One region of the Mesorhizobium sp. P2_C5_2 genome, then DNA from elsewhere that is predicted to be linked to it. Evidence: riboswitches for the same ligand, from Rfam matches in the RefSeq annotation. Region 1 holds a riboswitch; the other holds the start of a gene.
The links. A riboswitch is a leader RNA that binds a small molecule or an ion and turns the genes downstream of it on or off. The one in region 1 is predicted to bind cobalamin.

Region 1 (6,299 bases):
CGCGCCGCGATCGAAAGCCTGGCCGAGAATTTTTCCGACGGCATCGTCGCACCGGCCTTCTGGACCGGTGTTTGCGGCCTGGCCGGCGGCGTCGCCTATAAAGCCGCCAACACCGCCGATTCGATGATCGGTCACCGCACGCCGCGCCATGAGGCCTTCGGCCGGGCGGCAGCACTTTTCGACGACTGGATCAACCTGCCGGCCTCCCGGCTGACCGCGCTGCTTATCATTGGCGCCGCCTTTCTTGTCAGCGGCGCCGATCCCCGCAATGCCTGGGAAGCGGTGCGGCGCGACGCCAGAAAGCACCGCTCGCCCAATGCCGGCTGGCCGGAGGCGGCGATGGCCGGCGCCCTCGGCCTAGCGCTCGCCGGCCCGCGTACCTATGGCGGCGTTGTCGTCGAGGATGCGTTCATGGGCGAAGGCGGCCGGCGCGAAGCCGAGAGCCTGGACATCAGGCGGGCGCTGAAGCTCTACCAGGTCGCCGACTATCTGCTGATCGCGCTGTTCGGATTGCTCTCGGCGGGGCTGATCTACCTGACGATCTGAGATAGGTCAGAACTCGATCCCCTGCTGCGCCTTCACACCCGCAGAGAAATGGTGCTTGGTCACGCCCATTTCGGTGACGAGGTCGGCGGCCTCGACCAGCGCCGGCTTGGCATTGCGGCCGGTGACGACGACATGCAGGCCCTCGCGCCGGGCCTTTAGCGCGGCAACCACCTTGTCGAGATCGAGATAGTCATAGCGCAGCGCGATGTTAAGCTCATCGAGCACGACAAGGCTGATCGACGGATCGGCGATCAGCTCTAGCGCCTTGGCCCAGGCAGCTTCGGCCGCCGCAATGTCGCGCTTCAAATCCTGCGTCTCCCAGGTGAACCCCTCGCCCATCGTGTGCCAGACGACCCGGTCGCCGAACGCCGCGAAGGCATCTTTTTCGCCGGTGTGCCATTTGCCCTTGATGAACTGGACGACGCCGACGCGCTTGCCGTAGCCGAGCATGCGCAGCGCCAGGCCGAAGGCGGCGGTGGTCTTGCCCTTGCCGGGTCCGGTGTTGACGATCAACAGCCCCTTCTCGACCGTCTTTTCCGCAACCTCGGCATCTTGCACCGCCTTGCGCTTGGCCATCTTGGCGCGGTGGCGTTCCTCGTCTTTTGCGTCGATATCGGTCATTATTTCACCTTGAGCGGCAGCCCCGCCACCATCAGAAGCACCGTATCGGCAATTGCCGCAACCTGCTGGTTAAGCCGGCCGGCAGCGTCACGAAACCGGCGCGCCAGCGCATTGTCGGGCACGATGCCTTGCCCGACTTCGTTGGAGACCACGAACCACGGCCCGCGCGGCCGCGACAGCACGCCGGCCAGCCGCCGGCATTCCGTGTCGAGATCATGGTCGGAAAGCATATGATTGGTCAGCCACAGCGTCAGGCAATCGACGAGCACCGGCTGGTTGTCGGGTAGCGCTTCGAGTGCACCGGCAAGATCGAGCGGCGCATCGATGGTCGCCCACCCCTCGCCACGCCGCGACCGGTGTTGCGCGATGCGCTCACGCATCTCATCGTCATAGGCTTCAGCGGTCGCGATATAGGCCCATGGCGGCGTTTGGGGGGGGGGGATCTTGCCGGAGCGCSCACCGCCGATGATGAAGGTCAAACTGCGATCAGGCAAAGCTGTCGCGCAGGCTGGTCGCGGTGCCGGTGAAGCGGGCGCGCACCACGCCAACCATCGCACCAAGCACCAGCCAGAACACCAGATTGGTCAGCGTCACCGCCACCACGAACTGATGATGCAGGCCTTCCGGGATCGGCGTCTCGAAACTGTCCGGCTGCGGCGCGCCGACAATATGCGGGGCGACAATCAGGATGACAGCAAGGACGGTTAGCGGCGCCGACGTGCGGAAGGCGATCAAGGCAAGGCCAATAGCAGTCGCCACAACCGTTGCCACCCACCAGATCTGGCGCGGCATGAGATCGGCCGCCGGCATTGCCGGCAGTTCCGGCGGCAGGCCGAGGCCCGGCGCCAGCGTGAACACGGCAAAGCCGGCCAGACCCCAGAATACGCCCTGGCGCCAGTTGCCGATGCCGCCAGCGAATTCGGAAACCGCCACCAGGACCAGCGCGAAACCGATGCCGGTGACGATATTGGCCAGCACGCTGAAGGCGAAGCGCTCGAAGCCGTCGGCCGGCGCCCAGCTTTCGTCCTCCGCCGGTGCGGCCGTTTCAGCCGGTGCGGGTGCTGCACTGCTCATGGCATTTCCCGCCGGCGCGGCGGTGCTCATGGCATTGGTGTCCGTAGCGTTGGCGGCCGCGGCATGCTCATGCTTATGGCCGCCACCGGCCTGTTCGTAGACTTCCGCCTTCAGGATGAGCGGCACGGTGGCATAGGCCTGCATGCAGGCGAGAACGACGCCGGCCACGAGCCCGGCGATCGCCGCGACGAACACGACGTTGCGAAACAGGTTCATGATGTCAGATCCTCGTCAGTGGCAGGGAAACGCCATCGAATGGCGATAGTCATGCGCGGCATTGTGGATCGCATCGATATGCGAGAAGCCGACAACGCCGATGACGAAAATGCCCAGAAACGCGCTAAGCACGAGCTGCATGAAGCGCGACTGCGAGGAGACGGAAGCGCCGAGGGAGACGGAAGCGGTATTCATATCTTGTCCTTTCGCCCTCCACCCGAGGGCATCGAAGTCAGTTCCCTGTCGCCGGCAGGTCTCCTGGCTCGCGGATCAGCGCCCTTCCCCACCTTCCCGAAGAAAAATCCTCAGTGGCTTGGAGAGGACTACCGCACACAGTTGCGGGGGCAGCCACGGCATTGGGCAACAAGTCAGCCCTCACCGCATTCCCTCTTGGTCCCTAACGGAACCGACGACATGCGTGACTATAGGCTGAAACAGCCGCGTCCGGCAAACCAAATTCCGCCGGCCAACAGCGCGAATGCGCCATGCAGTATTACGGGTTCAAGGAGCTGATCCGCTCCGCAACCAGCCGCTGCAGGCGCCACAGATGGCGATCGTGAATGCCGCGCTCCTCCAGATTCTTCACCGTGTTGTAGAGATAGTCGGCGCCTGACCCCCAGTGCCCGCAGGATGTGGCCAGCCTGTCGACGACCTTCGCCTCGTCGAGCGGGCCGGAATAGGTCAGCCCTTTGCGGTTGATGACGAAAGCCAGTGCCCTGAGCGGACCGGCCTCGCTTGTAAGCTTCAGCATGCGCGGCCGGTAGCTTGTCGGCTTCAGCGTGACTTCGCGCCGGAAAAGCCGGCCCAGCTGCTCTCGCCTGTCATTGTCGGCCAGCCGGAAGGCGACGCCTTTGCACTGTCCGCCACTGTCGAGCGCCATCATCAGTCCGGGGCGCTCTTTGGTGCCCCGCCAGCGTGTCATGTTCATGCAGAAAGATCGGTGCCAGCCGCGTGCCAGCGCAACGCGGTCCTCGACATAATCGATTTCCGGCTTCCAGATCAGCGAGCCATAGCCGAACAGCCACAGCGGTTCGCTATCGGGAAGCTCGGCCTGCAATTCGTCCACCAGCGAATCGTAGTCGCTGTCATCGAGGTGCATCGCCTCCGGGTCGGGTCCGGCGTCGGCGATCTCGCGCCAGCAGCGCGCGACCAATTCCGGCGTAAGCGACATCTGTCGTGCGGCCAATTTCCGAATCCCTATGTCCGGACATGATTATGCGCAGCACCGGCAACCGGCAATGTCAGCCGTGATTGACAAACGATTTGCCGGGGTGTCGGCTGGCGTATCCCTAGAGGAAGCCAGCCATGCAACCCAATCCGAGCGAGCGCGACCCCTATAATGGCCTGACCCAGGCCAAGCCGACGCTGCCGTCCTCTGCCTATTGGGACGCCGGCGCGTACCAGCGCGACCTCGACGCCATCTGGTACAAAAGCTGGCTGCTCGTCTGCCGCGAGGCCGATCTCGCCCAGCCTTTGGCGTTCAGGACATTCCGCGTCGGCACGCAGGAGATCGTCGTGCTGCGTGACGACACCGGCGAGCTGCGCGCCTTCCACAACACCTGCCGGCATCGCGGCTCGCAGCTTTGCCAGGAAAGCGAGGGCCGGCTGAAGGCGCGGCTGATTACTTGCCCCTACCACGCCTGGTCCTATTCGCTGCGCGGTGATCTCGTGCGCGTTCCCTCGAAATCGCTGCCCGACGGTTTCGATAAGGCCGACCATCCGCTCTACCGCGTGGCGCTGTCGGTGTGGCGCGGCTTTGTCTTCGTCAACCTGCAGGAGGATGCGGCCGGCTCGGCGCAGGCATCCTTCGATCCGGCATCCGGCGACCTCGCCAACTGGCCGCTGGAAACGCTGGTGTCAGGCCATGTGCTGCGCAAGGTGATGAACTGCAACTGGAAGATCTTTTGGGAAAACTTCAACGAGTGCCTGCACTGCCCCGGCGTCCACAAGGACCTGTCGCGACTGGTGCCGATCTACGGCCGCGGCCTTATGAGTCGGCGCGACGACCCCGACTGGGTCCGCCATGCCGACAATGACGCACCGGAGTTTTCCGGCGGACTGCGTACCGGTGCCGAGACCTGGTCGCGCGATGGACAGGCGCATGGCCCGGTCTTCTCCGGCCTGACACCGGCCGAACGCGCAGCAGGCCAGACCTATTCCACCAGCCTGCCGTCGATGTTCATCGTCGGCCATGTCGACTATGTCCGCACCGTGCGGCTGACGCCGCTCGGCCCCGAACAAACCGAGCTCACCGCCGAATGGCTGTTCGCACCGGAGGCGCTGGCTGAGACCGACATCGACAATGTCGTCGCCTTCGGCACCCAGGTACTGGAAGAAGATGCGGCGATCTGCGAGGTCAACCAGAAAGGCCTGCGCTCGATGCGCCACCAGGCCGGTGTGCTGATGCCGGAGGAGTACGACCTGCACCGTTTCCACAACTGGGTGCGCGAGCACCATGCGGCATCCTGATCAAAGCGATTTCGGCAGATAGCGCCACGTGACGAATCCGCAGACGGCCGCCAGCAAGCCCAGGGTGACAAAAACCGAACCCAGGCCGAAAAACGCCAGCACCACGGAATAGACCAGCGGCGGCGTCAGCTCGGAAAAGTCGAGATAGGTGCGGTAGACCGCAGCCATCTGCGACCGCTCATAATGCCTGACCGAGCGCATGAAGGCGGTCGAGCCCAGCGCATCGAGCGCGATGGTGAAGAAGGCGCCGCAGAGCAGGAAGAAGCCGGTAAGCAGCGGCGCGGTCGCGCCGACCGCGCCCGCCGCCAGCAGCGCGGCCGACATGGCGAAATAGGCGAAGGTCATGGTGCGCCGGCCACCGAAGCGTTTTCCAGCCTTGCCCCAGAAGATCGCCATGAACAACAGCGCATTGCCGGCCGAAACCAGCAGGCCGCCGGCAAGCTCGCCCTCGCCGGTGATGACCATGAACAGCGGCCCATAGACGAAGAACGTCGTCCAGAAGCAGGAGCGGCCGAAGGCGATCAGCCAGGCGAGCCTGAGCCTCGGCTGCGCGACGAAGCGGCCGATATTGGCCAGCGGATTGGCCGGCCGCGTCTTGCCCGGCCGGATCGACTGGTTGTCGCCCAGCCGATACGTCCAGAACAACGCCAACAAGGCCAGCGCGAACACCGCCACCGCACCATGCGCGGCATAGATGCCGTAGCGTGTGTAGAGGAAAATGCCGAGCGTCGGCCCGCCGGTCCAGGCCAGCATCGACCACGCCATGCGCAGCGATTCGGCCTGCATGAAGTCGGTCTTGCGAATGTGGTCCATGATGTAGAGGTTGAGCGTGATCGACAGCGCGCTCGCCCCCATGACGCGGCACAGCATCCCGGCTAGCTGCCCGGCAAGCGTGTGGGTGACGAAGAACAGCGAGCCTATCGCCAGCAGGCAGGCGCCGGCGGTATAGACCCAGCGCCGCGCAAAGCGGCGGATCAGCATCGGCATGAACAGCGTCACCGACAGGCCGAGCAGCGCCACGATGGTGTAGAGGATCGAGACGATCTGCTCATTGTGGAGGATTTCGTAGGCCTGGATCGGGATGACGCTCGACACCGTGGCGCGGGCGAAGGATTCGACCGCATAGAGCGAGGCAAAGGTGCGCGCATCCGCCGGACGCAAGGCCGGAAGCCAGATCGGATGGCGCACATGGGTGGACATTTCATCCCCAAAAGCAGACTCGCGGCGTCAAATCTGCGCTGGCGATTCCGCAGCCGGTAACAGGAAACCGACCCCTTCCCGGCAAAAAGCGATTTCGGTCAAAGGCTTTCCGGCTCTGGCCTAAAGCACCGCCTGATGCAGCCGCGCGGCCTTCTTTTGTCCGGTGCAACCGT
Region 2 (6,299 bases), on a different contig from region 1:
CGATCGCGTAGACCCGCTGCTGCATCGCTCTATCCCCGTCGCGGACGCCCCTGAAGGGGATCGCCCCGGTTTACGGTCTGGCAGGCCCTTCCAAAGGTGCGTCTAGATCAGTTGGCCCTTGCTTGGCAAGACAAAGACCCGCGAGCGCCATGCCTGCGCCGCATGACCAGTTGCCGCCATGTGGCGCCGCTCAAGCCTCGATTTCGAGCGCCGACAGCGGTTTCGAGCAGCAGGCAAGGATGAAGCCGTCATCGATCTCGTGGTCGAGGATGCCGCCATTGTGGCTCATCTCGACAGCGCCGGAGACCTTCTTCACCTTGCAGGTGCCGCACAGGCCGAATTCGCAGGCGGCCGGTATCCGCACGCCCGAGCTGCGCGCCGTCTGCAGCACGGTCTGGCCGGCGACGCAGCCGGCGTCGACCTCCGAAAGCGAGAAGCGGATCGGCGTCACGGCTTCGACGGGAGAAGTGATGCCGTCCTCAGCGGGTGAGGCAAACGGCGCCGGGATTTCCTCCACTGCAGGCGCGGCAAAGCTCTCCTGATGGTATTTCGTCATATCGAAGCCGGCGGCATCCAGCATGCCGCGCACGGCGCGCATGAACGGATCAGGGCCGCAGCAGAAGATCTCGCGTTCGCGGAAGTCCGGCGCCAGCAGCGGCAGCCGGATCGCGTCGATACGGCCCATATGGCCGTACCAGCCCTCGCGGCTCGACCGCTCCTCGATCATGAAGCCGAGCGACAGGCCCGGCATATGGCCGCCGAGCAGTTCGAGCTCCTTGCGGAAGATGATCTCTTCCGCACGCCGCGCGCAATTGACGAAGCCGACATCTGTCCATGGCGCGCAGTCGTTCAGCCAGCGCAGCATCGACATCATCGGCGTCACGCCGGAGCCGGCCGAAATGAACAGATATTTGGCCGCCGGATGGCTATGCAGCGAAAAATCGCCGGCCGGCCCATAGGCCTTGACGTGCGAGCCGGGCACCAGATGGTCGAACATCCAGCGCGTGCCTATGCTGCCGGCCTGCGCTTTCACCGTCACCGCGATCGAAAACGGTCGCGACGGCGACGACGACAGCGTGTAGGTGCGCATCAGCGGCCCGTCCGGGGTCGGCAGTTCCAGCGTCAAGAACTGGCCCGGCTTGTAGCGGAACCAGGTCTGGTTGTCGGAGCGGAAGGTGAAAGTCTTGACGTCAGGCGCCTCGTCGCTGACGCCGATCACTTCCAGCACCTGAAGCCTGTCGTTCCACGGCGCCATCTGGTCGAGATGGCGATAGAGGCCAAGATCTGTCATCGCATTCATCCTCTGGTCCTTCTTCGCCTGCCTGAGCTCACGCCACGCTGCGCAGCGCCGGCCGGCCGCCTTCGGCGAGGCGCGGACCGATGAAGGCTGCGTACCATTCGACGAACTGGATCACGCCGCCCTCATGCAGCTCTGAGTAAGGGCCCGGCTCATAGGCCGGCGACAGGATGCCGAAGGCATTTTCCTCGACGATGCGGCGGTCCTGGTCGTTGGTCTCGGTCCAGACATGCGTGAGTTCGTCGATGGTGTAGTCGACACCCTCGACGGCATCCTTGTGCACCAGCCACTTGGTCGTCACCGCGGTTTCGGTGGCGCTGATCGGCAGCACCCGGAAGGTCACCGCATGGTCGATCAGGATGTGATTCCAGGTCGTCGGATAGTGGTAGTGCATCAAGGTGCCGATGCGGTCGGCGGCAACAGTGTTGGAGAGGTTCTTGGTCACGGCGCGCTTTCCCGTCATCGTATAACTGACGGCATCGCGCAGCAGCGGCGCGCGGGTGGCGCGGTACTGTCCGGCCGGGTCGATGCGGAATTTGCTCGGCAGGCCCGCCGCCTCGCATTTCGCCCAGTGCGCCAGCATCTCCGGATCGCTGTCGGCGCCCTGCACGCCGGTCACCGTCGGCGCTTCAGGGAATGTCTTGCAGAGCTCGGGATGGTTGCCGGCGCAGTGATAGCACTCGCGGTTGTTTTCCCAGACCAGCTTCCAGTTGCCTTTCTCGACGATGGTCGATTCGAAAGCGATCTTGGCTTCGCTCAGCCGATGCGGCTTGAGGTAGGGCTCGATCATGGCCCGCATCGGTGCGAAGTCGGCGGGCTCTTTCGCCAGGCAGATGAAGATGTAACCGGCCACACTTTCGCAGGCGACCGGCTTCAGGCCGAACTGGCTCTTGTCGAAACCCTCGGCCATCTGGCGGGCAAACAGCAGTCGGCCATCCAGCTCGTAGGTCCACTGGTGATAGGGGCAGACGAGCTTTGCCGCCGTGCCTTTCTCGGTGTTGCAGACGCGGCTGCCGCGATGGCGGCAGGAATTGTGAAAGGCGTTGATGTTGCCCTTCTGGTCGCGGACCAGAACCACCGGATAGTCGCCGATCTGAACGGTGATATAGCTGCCGGGCTTCGGCAGCTCGCAATCATGGCCGATGAACAGCCAGTCGCGATACCAGATCAGCTCCATGTCGAGCTTGAAATAGTCCGGGTCGGTGTAGAAGGGCTGTTCCAGCGAAAAGCCTTGCTTGCGGCCGTTCAAGAGCCTCAGCATGTCGTTGCGCGCATCCATAGTTCTGTCCTCGTGGTTTAAGGACTGAACTTGGTGGTGATGGAGGAAGGATCGGCCGCAGGCCGGCAAGCCGCCGGACATGCGCTACCCACCTCTTGACCGCCCACCGCGATCAGTCGAGTTCAAGCATCTCGGGCTGGTTTCCGGGCTCTGGAGTTGTCCTTGCGGACCATCGCGACACCTTCCCAGGCTGTTGCCCAGTGGTCTCCCGTTGCGACTTGAACTCCACCACCGTTGCGGGGGCAGCGCCGGATTCTGACCGGCTTCCCAATTCTCCGCTGCGTCGTCACGAAGCGGCACCTGAGATGCGATCATCTAACCACGGCAGCGATCGCGACATCGGCATGAAAGCGACATCGTATCCATGCGGCGCGACACGCGCGGCATGCGCTTCGGCCAACGACTGAACGGCTGAAATCCTGTCTTGGGAAGCGATCCTCGCCGTTTCGAATCGCTTCGAATCCAGCCCCCTGCGCCTGCAAAATAGGTTAAAGGTATCGAAAAGTTACTATTAGCGATCTCTAAAATCGAACCGAACGGTTCGTTTCTGTTGACAATGCGTGCAGGACGGTGTGAACGACGGTCCGAAAGCCGACACCGGAGCGAACCGCCCGGTTCGACGTAACTGCCTGAAAACAATATAATAAAGCACCATGAAGGAACTCTCTGGCACAATTTCAAGGTGCAGAGTCGTGGTCCACACGGAACAACTTCGTGATTGGAAACCAGCCTATGGCTTTCCCACATCGGGGCTGTCCGAACGACGCGAAATCCTCCCAGGACACGCCGCTAGACGGACAGACAAACTGGAGTGCTAAAAATGAAAAAGATCATCCTTACTGCCGCCGCCGTTTTGGCCATCACCGGCAGCGCCTTCGCTGGTAGCGACAATTACAGTTCCAATGGTTCGAACCAGCCTGCGGTTACGTCGACCGACAGCGGCCATACTGCCGCGATCGTGAAGTCGGATTCGTCGGCTGCTCAGGCGCCGGCCCCGGGTTCCGACCGTAACCTCTTCGGCAATCGCTAACAGGCGATTCAGCGTCTGATCCCCGAGTTTTTCGGAAAACGATCCAGGCCGATATCGAACAAGACGCAGAGCGGCGGGATTGCCCAGCCGCTCTGCCGCATGATGAAACTCAGGAGACTTGAAATGAAGAAGATTGCTCTTGCTGCCGCTGCGCTTTTGATTGCCGCCGGCAGTGCTTATGCCCGCAACGACAATGTCGGCTCAAGCGCCGTCGACAACCAGGCGACTGTCAACGTCGACAACACCCGCACGTCGTCGGTACCGAACACCGGTTCGCCGGTCTACAAGCTGTTGAACTCGTCGGGCGACGTGCAGAAGCCCGCCCCGCAAGGCAGCAACCGGGATCTGTTCGGCAACCGCTAACAGCCGACGTTTCCAAAAAAGAGCGGCGGGCCTGGCCCGCCGCTCTTTTTTCATGCCGATACGACGAGCCGACTCTCAGGCCGCCTTCACTTCCAGGGGCTTGAGCGAGAAGGAGTGTCCGTCGGCGTCGAAGATGTGCAGGTCGCCGGCATCCGCGGTCAGCCGCAGCTTTGCCCCGCGCTTGACCTCGACATTGCCGGGCAGCTTGGTCACCAGAGGCAGGTCGGCGCGGCCGATGTCGACATAGACCAGCTGGACCTCGCCGAGCTGCTCGACATAGTCCACCACCCCCTCGAACAGATATTCCGCGCCGGTGGCGACCGACAGATCCTCCGGCCGAACGCCGAAGCTGACCGCCGCACCCTTGGCGGACGCCGGCGTCGCGATCGGCACCGTCGCCTTGCGGCCGCCGACATGGCTGACGATGGTCGGGTCACCCGTTTTATCGATGGTCGCTGGCAGGATGTTCATGGCCGGCGAGCCGATGAACTGGGCAACGAACAGATTGCCGGGCTTCTTGTAGAGGTCCATCGGCGTGCCGACTTGCTCGATATGGCCGTCCTTCAGCACAACGATGCGGTCGGCCAGCGTCATCGCCTCGACCTGGTCGTGGGTGACATAGATCATCGTCGTGTTGGGCATCGATTCCTTGAGCTTGGCGATCTCGATGCGGGTGGCGACGCGCAGCGCGGCGTCAAGGTTCGACAGCGGCTCGTCGAACAGGAACACTTTCGGGTTGCGCACGATGGCGCGGCCGATGGCGACGCGCTGACGCTGGCCGCCCGACATCGCCTTGGGCAGACGGTCGAGATATTTGGTCAGCTGCAGGATCTCCGCTGCCTGCCGCACCCTTTTGTCGATCTCGGCCTTGCTTTCCTTGCCGATCTTCATCGAGAACGCCATGTTGTCGTAGACGGTCATGTGCGGGTAGAGCGCGTAGGACTGGAATACCATGGCGATGCCGCGCTTCGAAGGCGGCACGTCGTTGACTACCTCGCCAGCGATCTTCAGCTCGCCGGAGGTGATCTCCTCAAGCCCGGCGATGGACCGCAGCAAGGTCGACTTGCCGCAGCCCGACGGGCCGACGAAGACGATGAACTCGCCCGACTTTATGTCGAGGTCGATGCCATGGAGAATGTGCAGATTGCCGTATGATTTCTTCACTTGTCTCAGCGTGACATCGGCCATGATTTCCTCCCAGTGATTTCCCTAGAGAACCCAGATTTCCTCAAGAAATTCGTTTCGTCAAAACTCAGTCGATACGCCCGAACCAGGCGCCGTAGCCGCCGAGGCGGATGGAGCCTGTGCCGGATTGTCCCGAAAAACCATGCCCGGCCAAGGGCTGCAGCGCCTGGCCGCCGAGATCGACCGTGGCCGGCTTGTTGCCCAGATTGAAGACGCAGACGATCTGCTCGTTGCCCTCGCGGCGAGTGAAGGCGACAGTGTCGCCCTCGCTTTCGATGAACTCGATGTCGCCTTTGGCCAGCGACGGATGCTGGCGGCGGAAGCCGAGAAAGCGCCGATAGTGCTCGAGTAGCGAGGCGGCGTCGCCCTGCTGAACATTGACCGCTTGCGACAAATGCTTGCCGGGCACCGGCAGCCAGGGCTTGGCCGTCGAAAAGCCGGCATTGGCGGCGGTTGCATCCCACACCATCGGCGTGCGGCAGCCGTCGCGACCCTTGAATTCCGGCCAGAAGCGGATGCCGTAGGGGTCCTGCAGATCCTCGAACTTAAGCTCGGCTTCGCCCAACCCAAGCTCCTCGCCCTGATAGAGGCAGACCGAGCCGCGCAGAGACATCAGCAGCGCCGAGATCACCTTGAGATAGGCGGTCGGATCGGCCTCATCTGCGGCCCAACGCGAGGCTGGACGCATCACGTCATGATTGGAGAAGGCCCAGCATGACCAGCCGTCGCTGGCGACCTTGCCGAAGGCTTCCAGCACCTGGCGCACCTTGGCGGCGCTGATCTTTTCCGGCGCCAGGAAATCGAAGGAATAGCACATGTGGACGCGCTTGCCGCCGGCCGTGTAGGCGGCGACCACTTCCAACCCGCGCTGCGAATCGCCGACTTCGCCGACGGCGGCGGTCGCCGGATATTCGTCGAGCAGCGCCCGGAACCGTTCGAGGAAGGCAAGGTTTTCCGGCCGGCTCTTGTCGTAGATATGGTCCTGGTAGTTGTAGGGGTTGACCGCAGGTGCCGTCTGGTCGTTGCGTTCTTCCGGCGGCAGCGGCGGATTGTTCTCCAGCCCTTGGCTGTGGAAGTAGAAATTGATGGTGTCGAGGCGGAAGCCGTCGACGCCGCGCTCCAGCCAGAAGCGGGTGACGTCGAGC

Region 2: another riboswitch for cobalamin. It lies ahead of AC1D1B_RS02725 (aromatic ring-hydroxylating oxygenase subunit alpha); the one in region 1 lies ahead of AC1D1B_RS21450 (CbtB domain-containing protein).

The regions. Positions count from the first base shown of each region.
Region 1 is NZ_JBFUDV010000005.1:608,855-615,153, reverse strand. Features, by position in the region: gene cbiB (adenosylcobinamide-phosphate synthase CbiB) at 1-546, shown strand, start outside; gene cobO (cob(I)yrinic acid a,c-diamide adenosyltransferase) at 553-1,167, opposite strand; gene cobU (bifunctional adenosylcobinamide kinase/adenosylcobinamide-phosphate guanylyltransferase) at 1,167-1,661, opposite strand; gene AC1D1B_RS21455 (CbtA family protein) at 1,654-2,457, opposite strand; gene AC1D1B_RS21450 (CbtB domain-containing protein) at 2,473-2,652, opposite strand; cobalamin riboswitch at 2,689-2,883, opposite strand; gene AC1D1B_RS21445 (gamma-glutamylcyclotransferase) at 2,951-3,643, opposite strand; gene AC1D1B_RS21440 (aromatic ring-hydroxylating oxygenase subunit alpha) at 3,763-4,926, shown strand; gene AC1D1B_RS21435 (MFS transporter) at 4,927-6,126, opposite strand.
Region 2 is NZ_JBFUDV010000001.1:587,364-593,662, reverse strand. Features, by position in the region: gene AC1D1B_RS02735 (hypothetical protein) at 1-25, opposite strand, end outside; gene AC1D1B_RS02730 (FAD-binding oxidoreductase) at 191-1,291, opposite strand; gene AC1D1B_RS02725 (aromatic ring-hydroxylating oxygenase subunit alpha) at 1,329-2,576, opposite strand; cobalamin riboswitch at 2,694-2,895, opposite strand; gene AC1D1B_RS02720 (DUF680 domain-containing protein) at 3,397-3,606, shown strand; gene AC1D1B_RS02715 (DUF680 domain-containing protein) at 3,730-3,969, shown strand; gene AC1D1B_RS02710 (ABC transporter ATP-binding protein) at 4,045-5,157, opposite strand; gene bglA (beta-galactosidase BglA) at 5,222-6,299, opposite strand, start outside.